3 regions of the Sphingomonas naphthae genome follow, and region 3 is predicted to be linked to each of the others. Evidence: predicted binding sites of a transcription regulator. Region 3 holds the regulator's gene; each other region holds the start of a gene.

Region 1 (3,272 bases), 450 kb from region 3:
CAAGGCAGGGCTATCGCATCCTGACGGCCACCAATGGCGAGGAGGCGCTGGAACTGATCGGGCAGGGCGAGGAGATCGACCTGCTCATCTCCGACGTGGTGATGCCCACGATGGACGGCCCCACCCTCGTCCGCCACGCCCGCGCCCGCCACCCCGACATCCCCGTGCTGTTCATGTCGGGCTATGCCGAGGAGCAGCTCCGCCGATCGATCGACATCGACCGGGTGAATTTCCTGCCCAAGCCTTTTTCGGTGCAGCAATTGGCCACGGCGGCGAAGGATACGCTGGCGGCGAGCAAGGGGTAGGGCGGGGGACAGGCGCGCCGAGCCCAGCCCTTCCCGCATCGTCTCCCCAGCGAAAACTGAGGCTTCCCGACGTCATTCGCACCCGCCCACCGTGCTCCGGCGAAAGCCGGAGCCCAGGGTGTCGCGCGCCACGGCGATCGTAACGCCCCGCTATCCGCTGCCGATTGGCCGATCGCGGCAATGAGGGGGAGTGGTGGTTAGCTGGCTCTTGCCGTGGGGCGGAACAAAGGTCAAAAATGGGATGTGGCATCGACGCAGCAGACCTTCGTCAACGGAAGAGACGGCCCGATCTATGTGTCGGTGGAGCCTTGGCCAGAGAGCTTCGAATTAGAGCCAGGTGATAAGCTGACGCTCGTTTGGGATGCGCCAACCACTGGCGATGCCATGCAGATCGAGTTTATCAACGAACGTGAGCTTGTCGTCTGGCCCGATGGGGCCATCGATGACATCCGTTACCTCTTCAACGGCGAACCGGGCAAGGATCGAAGTTGGATGTTCAAGCACCGGTGATGTCCGCAAGTGTGCGACAGCCGTCATTCACCGTCATGCCGGCCTTGTTCCGGCATCCGCAGAGCCGCCAACGCACCGTTGGCTGCTCGCGCTTTCGTCGGCGCCTGCTACGATGGCCCTAACCCACATCAGCCCCACCACCTCTCCTCCGCGCTCTACCCAAAAAACCCCTAGCGCCGGGCCGTTCGCGCCCTTATCCCTCCGCGCCATGACAACGCCGCTCTCCGTGCTGATCGTCGAGGACGAGCCGCTGATCGTGATGATGCTCGAGGATTTCGTCGATGCGCTCGACCATGTCGTCGCCGGCACCGCGAGCAGCTGCGCCGATGCGCTGGTCGCGGTCGAGAAGGGCGGGTTCGACGTCGCCATCCTCGATCTGCGGCTGACCGACGGCCCCTCCTGGCCGGTGGCCGATGCGCTGGCCGACCGGGGCATTCCCTATCTGCTGGCCAGCGGCGGCCATGTCGATCCACCGCCCGCGCGCCATGCCGGGGCGGTGATGCTGGCCAAGCCCTTCACGATGGACGGCGTGGAGGACGCGCTGAAGCGGGTCGTTTCGCCGAAATAACACCGCCGATGCGGAAAAGCGATGTTCCCCCCTTGTTCTGTTGGAACATTTGCGATACGAAAGCTTTCTGAGGCACGGGGCCATTGACGGAAATGGCCGCTGTCCGCACACGGGAGGCGAGCGCGATGTCGGCATCACTCAAGATCGTTGCTGGTAAGGATACGGGCACAGTGGAACGGCAGAAGGCCCTCGAAGCGGCTCTCGCACAGATCGATCGCGCGTTCGGCAAGGGCTCGGCCATGCGGCTGGGCGCCAAGGAGACGATGCAGGTCGAGGTGATCTCGACCGGGTCGCTCGGCCTCGATATCGCGCTCGGCGTCGGCGGCCTGCCGCGCGGCCGCGTGATCGAGGTCTATGGCCCGGAAAGCTCGGGCAAGACCACGCTCGCCCTCCATGTCATCGCCGAGGCGCAGAAGAATGGCGGCACGGCGGCCTTCGTCGATGCCGAACATGCGCTCGATCCCGTCTATGCCAAGAAACTGGGCGTCAATATCGACGAGCTGATCGTCTCGCAGCCCGACACCGGCGAGCAGGCGCTCGAGATCGTCGATACGCTGGTGCGCTCCAACGCGATCGACGTGCTGGTGGTCGATTCGGTCGCGGCGCTGGTGCCCCGGGCCGAGATCGAGGGCGAGATGGGCGACAGCCATGTCGGCCTCCAGGCGCGGCTGATGTCGCAGTCGCTGCGCAAGCTGACCGGCTCGATCAGCCGCTCGCGCTGCATGGTGATCTTCATCAACCAGCTGCGCATGAAGATCGGCGTGATGTACGGCAATCCGGAGACAACGACCGGCGGCAACGCGCTCAAATTCTACGCCTCGGTCCGCCTCGACATCCGCCGCACCGGCCAGATCAAGGATCGCGACGATATCGTCGGCAACGCCACCCGCGTGAAGGTCGTCAAGAACAAGGTCGCCCCGCCGTTCAAGCAGGTCGAGTTCGACATCATGTATGGCGAGGGCATCTCCAAAGTTGGCGAGATTCTCGACCTCGGCGTGAAGGCTGGGCTCGTCGAGAAATCGGGCGCCTGGTTCTCCTACGACAGCGTCCGAATCGGCCAGGGCCGCGAGAATTCGAAAACCTTCCTGCGCGAAAATCCCGAGATGATGGCCAAGCTGGAAAAGGCCATCCGCACCAAGACCGACGCGGTCGCCGAAGCGCTGATGGTGGGGCCGGGCGAGGACGATTGAGGGTGAGGGCGGGGCGGTTGGCCTGGTGCCGCCGCCCCGCACACCGATTGGTGAAGATCCGGACGGAGCATGATCGCGAACGACGCGACAGGAGGCACACTTCGTGACCTTCGAGAACTTGAACGATCGCCACTACCGTCGTTCCGGCGCAGGCCGGGGCCCATGCCGCTCGCCAGAACAATTGCCATTTCCTCTCGCTTCCCATTGTCCCGGCCCGCTCCGGAACCGTCATTTAGGCGGCTGATCGAGGATTAACGATCCGGGTTCATTTCACGCCGTTCGCCCCGAGCGAAGTCGATTGCCATGCCCCGCGCACGGGGGAGGCGTCGGGCTGCTCATCGTTCGATGCGCCGGCCTTCGCGGCATGCCCGCGCGCAGGTGGGGGGCGAGGCAGTGGAACTCCGGATCATGTCCGCGGCGACGAAGCGGCGTTGGCTATCATGTCATCGGCATCTGGTCTCGTAGCATCGACGTAGGGCATCCATGACCGGAACCGTAGCGCCGACCCGCCGTTCCCGCGCCATGCGACTGCCCCTCCTCGCGAGCCTCTTCCTCGCCACCGCAGCCCCCGGCCAGCAGCCGACCCAGCAACAGGCCGCCGATCCGCAGGCCGACACCAGCGTCGCCCACCCGGCCTATCCCGCCGCGCAGGGCCCGCTCGTCGCGATCGATCAGGGGCATGGCGAGTTCCACACGCTC
Region 2 (3,272 bases), 1.6 Mb from region 3:
CGGCGACGCGCACCGACGCCGCCGCCTGCGTCGGCTATTATGGCGCGGGGATCGACGGGCTGCTGGAGGAGGCGCATGCGATCGCCAATCCGCTGATGCTGCACTTCGCCGAGAAGGATCATTTCATCCCGGCCGAAACGGTGGCGAAGATCCGTGCGGTGCTCGATCCGAACCAGCATGTGACGATCCACGAATATGCCGGGGTGGATCATGGCTTCGCGACGACCAGCGGGTCGCGGCGGGATGAGACAGCGGCGCAGGCGGCGGATGCGCGGACCGAGGCGTTCTTCGCGGCGCATATCGGGTAGTTTGTTCGCGCGGAGACGCGGAGGCGCGGAGAGACGTAAGAGAAGATTGTTCGGGACGTGGCTCCCGGACCGTTCGGAGCCACGTCGCAGTCTCTTTCTTTCCGCGTCTCCGCGTCTCCGCGCGAACAAGCTCAGCCGATGAAGCGGCTGATGTCCCCCCACCCTTCCCAGATCATTTTGCCCGCGACGTACAGGATCACGGCAAGACCGATATAGGCGATCCAGCGGTAGCGTTCGATCACGCGGGCCAGCAGGTTCGCGGCCACGCCCATCAGCGCGACCGACAGCAACAGGCCGATGACGAGGATGCCGGGGTGCTCGCGCGCCGCACCGGCGACCGCGAGGACATTGTCGAGGCTCATGCTGACGTCGGCCACCGCGACCGCCCAGGCGGCGGCGGCGAAGCTCTTGGCGGGCTTGAGGCCGTCATGCTCGCCGGGGCCGTCGACCGAGGACGAGCGCAGCTCGCGCCACATTTTCCACGCCACCCACACCAGCAGCAGGCCGCCGGCGAAGACGAGGCCGACGATCTGGAGCAACTGGCTGACCGCCAGCGCGAAGACGATGCGCAGGACGAGCGCGGCGAGGATGCCGATCAGGATGACCTTGCGGCGCTGCTCGGCGGGCAGGCCGGCGGCGAGCGCGCCGACAACGATCGCGTTGTCGCCCGCCAGCATCACATCGATCATCAACACCTGCACGAACGCCGACAGCGCCGCCGGCGAGCCGAGGTTGGAGAAATCGGCGACGATGTGGTTCCAGAGGTCGATCATGGCGCCTGCCTAGCGCAACTCGCCTTCCGGGGAAATCGCGCGAGTCAGTCGAGCCCCGCCAGCCCCGGATCGAGGCCGCCAAGCAGACGACGGGCGGCACAGCGCGCGAAGCGGAGCGTCTCGGCCTTGCGGCGGGCGCCGGGAATCGGCCGATGGGCGGCCTCGCGGACGAGGGCGGCGTCGTAGCGGTCGGCGACGATCAGGCCGGCGATGTCGGGCTGGAACCAGGGATCGTCGACGAGGGCGTGATCGAAGGCGGCCGGCAGCGCCCAGTAGAAGCGGTCGCAATAATCGAGATAGTCGGGCCACTTCATGTCGCCGCGCAGATCGGCGCGCGAGACCTTGATCTCGATGATGGTGATGCAGCCCCTGGCGTCGATCGCCATCAGATCGGCGCGGCGGCCGTTGCCGAGGGGCACTTCGCACAGCGCGGTGAAGTCCTGCCGGAAGAGGAGACGCGCGACACCGCGCGCGACATCGGCGGCGACGAGGGGCGCGTCATCGAAACAGGCGGGGGCGGTGGCCATGGCGGGAGATTAGGACAAATCAGGAACGAGGGGAAGGGATTCGGTTGATTTACCTACACCTTCACCGTTCGTGCTGAGCGAAGTCGAAGCACGGGCGACTGGACGGTACATCGCTCGGGGCACGTCCTTCGACTACGCTCAGGACGAACGGGTAAAAGGGTTCAGCCCAACAGCTCCGCCGCGACACGCAGCGGCATGTCGCCGTCGCCATCCAGTTCTACCACCCACAGATCGGGATCGGAGCGGCGGCGGCGCGCGAGATAGTCCGTGAGGGCGCCGGGGGCCGCCGGATCGGCGGGGCCGGTCGGCGCGAGGGTGTAGCCCCCTGCCCCCGGTATCCGCTCGTGAAGGCCCCGGAGGGCACCGCGTTCGAGAATGACGATCAGGATTGCGCCGGAGGTGGCGTCGCCCTTGGCGAGAACCATGCCGTTCCCACCCTCGGCGGCGACGCTCCGGACCAGAGCGGAGACGAGCAGGCCGGCGGCGGCGCGCGGCGCCGACCCCTCGCCGCCGAAATCAGGCAGCGTCGCGCGCCTCGTTGCCGACCAGCAGCGCGTAGAGCGCGTCGGGCGATCCGGCGCCGCGCAGCTTGGCCACCAGGGTCCGGTCACGCAGACGGCGGCTGACGCGGGCGAGGGCCTTCAGATGCTCCACCCCGGCATCGGGCGGGGAGAGCAGGAGAAAGACGATATCGACCGGCAGGTCGTCGATCGCGGCGAAGTCGATCGGCTGGGTCAGGCGGGCGAACAGGCCGACGACCTGGGTCAGCCCCTCGATCTTGCCATGCGGGATGGCGATGCCGCCGCCGAAGCCGGTCGAACCCAGCCGCTCGCGCTCGACCAGCCGCTCGACGACATGGCGCGGATCGACCGGCACGATCCGGCCCGCCGCCGTCGCCAGATTCTGGAAGAGGCTCTTCTTGTTGGGAACGCTGAGCGAGGCGATCACCGCCTCATGCGAGAGAATATCGGCCAGCCCGTCCATCAACCACGTCCATACATGCGCCTGCCCCGGCCCTATAGGCCAAGGCAGATCAAAACTTCATGACGAAATACGCACCACGCGGGCGACGTCTTCCATAAGACGCCGCCCGCCGCGATTCAGCCCATCAGGCGGCGCGTTGCGGCTCGACCCAGCCGATCGACCCGTCCGGGCGGCGATAGACCATGTTGAACGTGCCGGTGCCCGAATTGCGGAACAGCAGCGCGTTGGTGTTGCGCAGATCGAGCATCATCACCGCATCGGAGACGCTGGCATCGGGGATGTCGACACGGGTCTCGGCGATGATGACGGGATTGTCGGCGGTGACTTCCTCTTCCTCCGGCGCGGGCTGGAAGACGGTGTAGCCGGCGTCGGCATCGACCAATGCGGCGGCCGCGGCGGCGCCCGACTGGCGATCCTTCAGGCGGGCCATGTAACGGCGCAGCTGGGTTTCGATGCGGCTGGCGGCCTGATCGAAGGCGGGATGCGCCTCCTGCCCCTGGCCGTGGCCCTTCAGGATCACGCCCTGCATCACATGCGCGATGATGTCGCAGGTGAACATCGCGTGCGGCCCTTGGCCGAAGGTCACATGGGCCGAAATGCTCCGCGAGAAATGCTTGTCGGCCAGCGCCTGGAGGCGCTCCTCGACATGGGCGCGCAGCGCATCGCCGGTATCGACCTGA
Region 3 (3,272 bases):
GCTTCCTGATCGGGGAATCGCTTATGCGGCAGGCCGATGTCGAGGCGGCGACACGTAGCCTGCTCACCCCGGCATGACCGGCCTTACCCATATCGACGCCGCCGGCGCCGCCCGCATGGTCGACGTCTCCGCCAAGGCCGAGACGAGCCGCACCGCCATCGCCGAGGGGCGCATCGCCATGTCCCCCGCCGCCGCCGCCGCGATCTGCGAGGGATCGGTCGGCAAGGGCGACGTGCTGGCGGTCGCGCGGGTCGCCGGGATCATGGCCGCCAAGCGCACCGCCGATCTGATCCCGCTGTGCCACCCCCTGCCGATCGCCGCCTGCACGATCGACCTGATCGTGGAGGACGACGCGGTGATCGCCACCGCCACCGTCACCACCAACGGCCGCACCGGGGTCGAGATGGAGGCGATGAGCGCCGTTTCGGTCGCCCTGCTCACCGTCTACGACATGGCCAAGGCGGTCGATAAGGCCATGACGATCGGGGATATTCGTCTCCTGTCCAAGACCGGCGGCAAGTCGGGCGACTGGCGCCGGCCGTGAGCCTGCTCCCGGTCGCCGACGCCCGCGCCCGCCTGCTCGCGCTGGCCGCGCCGCTGCCGATCGAGACCGTGCCGCTGATCGACGCGGCCGGGCGCCATGCCGCCGAACCCGTCCTCGCCCGCCGCACCCAGCCCGCCGCCGATCTCTCCGCGATGGACGGCTACGCCATCCGCTTCGCCGAGCGCCCCGGCCCGTGGCGCATCGTCGGCGAGAGCGCGGCCGGGCGCCCCTTCGCGATCCCGCTGGCCCCCGGCGAGGCCGCGCGCATCTTCACCGGCGCCGCTCTGCCCCCCGGTGCCGACACGATCCTCATCCAGGAGGAAGCCACCGCCGCCGACGGCCTCGTCCGCATGACCGGCAAAGGCCCGCCGGCCCAGGGCGAGCATGTCCGCCGGCGCGGCGCCGATTTCGCGGACGGCGCCCCCCTCATCGCGTCCGGCGATCGCCTCACACCCGCCCGCATCGGCCTCGCCGCCGCCGCCGGTCACGGCGCCCTGCCCGTCCGCCGCCGCGCTCGCGTCGCCCTGATCTCGACCGGCGACGAACTGGTGCCCCCCGGCGCGCCCACGCCCGACGACCGCCTGCCATCCAGCAACGCGCCGATGCTGGCGGCCCTGTGCGGCGGCCCGCTGGCGGAGATCGTCGATCTCGGCATCGTGCCCGACGATCTGGCCGCCCTCACCGCCGCCTTCGCCGAAGCCGCGCGCATCGCCGACGTGGTCGTCACGATCGGCGGGGCCTCGGTCGGCGACCATGATCTCGTCCGCCCCGCGCTGGCAGCGGCGGGCGCGGCGCTCGATTTCTGGCGGGTCGCGATGCGGCCGGGCAAGCCGCTGATGGCGGGGCGGATCGGCGACGCGGTCGTGCTCGGCCTGCCCGGCAACCCCGTCTCCGCCTTCGTCGGCGCCACCCTGTTCCTGAAACCGCTGCTCGCGCGTCTCTCCGGCGCGGTCGATCCCGCCCCCCCGATGGCCTTCGCCACCCTGCTCCATCCCCTCCCCGCCGTGGGTGGCCGAACCGATTTCCTGCGTGGGATCAATCAGATGGATGGCATTCGTGCGATGAATCGGCAGGACAGCGCCGGCCTGTCCTCGCTCGCCGCGGCCGATTGCCTGATCGTCCGCCCCGCCGGCGCGCCGCCCATCGCGGCGGGGGAACAGGTCGAGATCGTTACGCTCGCTTGACAGTCTGTTCCATGTTGCCTAGACGTTCCGCGTTCGTTCCCGATGGGGTATCATGCGATGCTGACGTCCAAGCAGAATGAGCTGCTCACCTTCATCAACCATCGACTGGGCGAGACCGGCGTGTCTCCCTCGTTCGAGGAGATGAAGGAGGCGCTCGACCTCAAGTCCAAGTCGGGGGTTCACCGGCTCATCAATGCGCTGGAGGAGCGCCAGTTCATTCGCCGCCTGCCCAACCGCGCCCGCGCGCTAGAGGTGCTGCGGATGCCCGAACTGATGCGCAAGGCCCCGCCCGCCTTGGTCGCCGTGCCGAAGAAGCCGATCCCGCAGGCCGCCAACGACGTGCTGGAAATCCCGCTCCACGGCCGCATCGCCGCCGGCGTGCCGATCGAGGCGATGGAGGGGCAGACCAGCCTGTCCGTCCCCGCCGCGCTGCTGGGCCCGGGCGAACATTATGCGCTCGAGGTCTCGGGCGATTCGATGGTCGAGGCCGGGATCCTCGATGGCGACTATGCGCTCATCCAGCGCACCGAGAGCGCCCGCGAAGGCCAGATCGTCGTCGCCCTGATCGACGAGATGGAAGCGACGCTCAAATATTTCCGCCGCGAAGGCACGATGATCCGGCTCGATCCGGCCAATCGCGCCTATGATCCGCAACGCTACAGCCCGGCGCAGGTCCGCGTGCAGGGCCGCCTCGCCGGCCTGCTCCGCCGCTACTGATCGCGCCCGATATGGCGCATGACCCGAAGGCGTTGCGGCCGATCCTGGAAGCCGCGACGCCGCCGGACGCCGAACTGGCGATGCGCGCCATGTTCGGCGGGCGGATGGCTCGCGCCCGAACTCGGCCTCCCTCTCGCCATTGGATGATGATTGCCTATCAGTGACGGGCTGATCGGCCTGGCGCTGTGCTGGTGTGCCTGATTCCATCGCGGGCTCGCCCAGCGTCGGTAACCGAAACCGAAAATAGGATTTCCCCGCGCATCCTCCCCTTGGCCTGAAGATGGCGACTGCGACCGGCGCGGTCCTGCCACTTGCATCCGGCAGGATGTGCCCTTGAGAGGGCTATCGCACCTCCGGGGAGGCGCGGGCGGCCGGGGGCGGGGCGGATCCCATGCTGAGGTGGCAGCAGGATCGAACACCGCACCGGGCCTTTGACGATCACGCGAAGCTTCGGCTGATGCCGGATGACTCCGCGCCGGTCGCCCCGGCGGCCTGCGCCACCAGGAGCCTGCCCCCTCCACCGCGATCACCAGTGACGGAAGCGGCGCGGCTTGTACGCTATTTGTTCTGGTTTGTCAAGTTTTAGATTGTGGTTAGATTCTGCGGCTGTCACTTCGCCACAGACTGCGCGCCTTCGATGGGCATAGCAGGGTTACCGGCGCGACGGTTAGAACCAGGACGACGAACGCTCTGGCGTCCAAGGGGCTTATTTGTTCCTTGGTGACGTCGAAGAAGGCAAACGTGAACCAAATCAGGAAGAAGGTCCAACTACACATAAGCCACGGCAACAGCCGCAACTAGCAGGGCGATGACCTTTCGCATGATCT

Evidence for each region. Region 3 encodes LexA, which represses DNA repair genes until DNA is damaged. Its sites were predicted from a motif close to GTTCCNCNCTTGTTCT; they were not measured.
Region 1: the regulator LexA is predicted to act here: its motif matches at 1,407-1,422, upstream of recA (recombinase RecA).
Region 2: the regulator LexA is predicted to act here: its motif matches at 1,620-1,635, upstream of PQ455_RS16930 (MmcB family DNA repair protein).

What each region holds. Positions count from the first base shown of each region.
Region 1 covers NZ_CP117411.1:1,413,325-1,416,596, forward strand. The annotation lists gene PQ455_RS06615 (hybrid sensor histidine kinase/response regulator) at 1-305, shown strand, start outside; gene PQ455_RS06620 (hypothetical protein) at 549-815, shown strand; gene PQ455_RS06625 (response regulator) at 1,024-1,383, shown strand; gene recA (recombinase RecA) at 1,509-2,573, shown strand; gene PQ455_RS06635 (DUF4350 domain-containing protein) at 3,057-3,272, shown strand, end outside.
Region 2 covers NZ_CP117411.1:3,509,138-3,512,409, forward strand. The annotation lists gene PQ455_RS16920 (dienelactone hydrolase family protein) at 1-308, shown strand, start outside; gene PQ455_RS16925 (TerC family protein) at 440-1,081, opposite strand; gene PQ455_RS16930 (MmcB family DNA repair protein) at 1,126-1,608, opposite strand; gene PQ455_RS16935 (DUF1491 family protein) at 1,770-2,033, opposite strand; gene PQ455_RS16940 (PTS sugar transporter subunit IIA) at 2,125-2,592, opposite strand; gene hpf (ribosome hibernation-promoting factor, HPF/YfiA family) at 2,717-3,272, opposite strand, start outside.
Region 3 covers NZ_CP117411.1:1,864,607-1,867,878, forward strand. The annotation lists gene trpC (indole-3-glycerol phosphate synthase TrpC) at 1-77, shown strand, start outside; gene moaC (cyclic pyranopterin monophosphate synthase MoaC) at 74-544, shown strand; gene PQ455_RS08820 (molybdopterin molybdotransferase MoeA) at 541-1,728, shown strand; gene lexA (transcriptional repressor LexA) at 1,786-2,445, shown strand; gene PQ455_RS08830 (hypothetical protein) at 2,457-2,609, shown strand.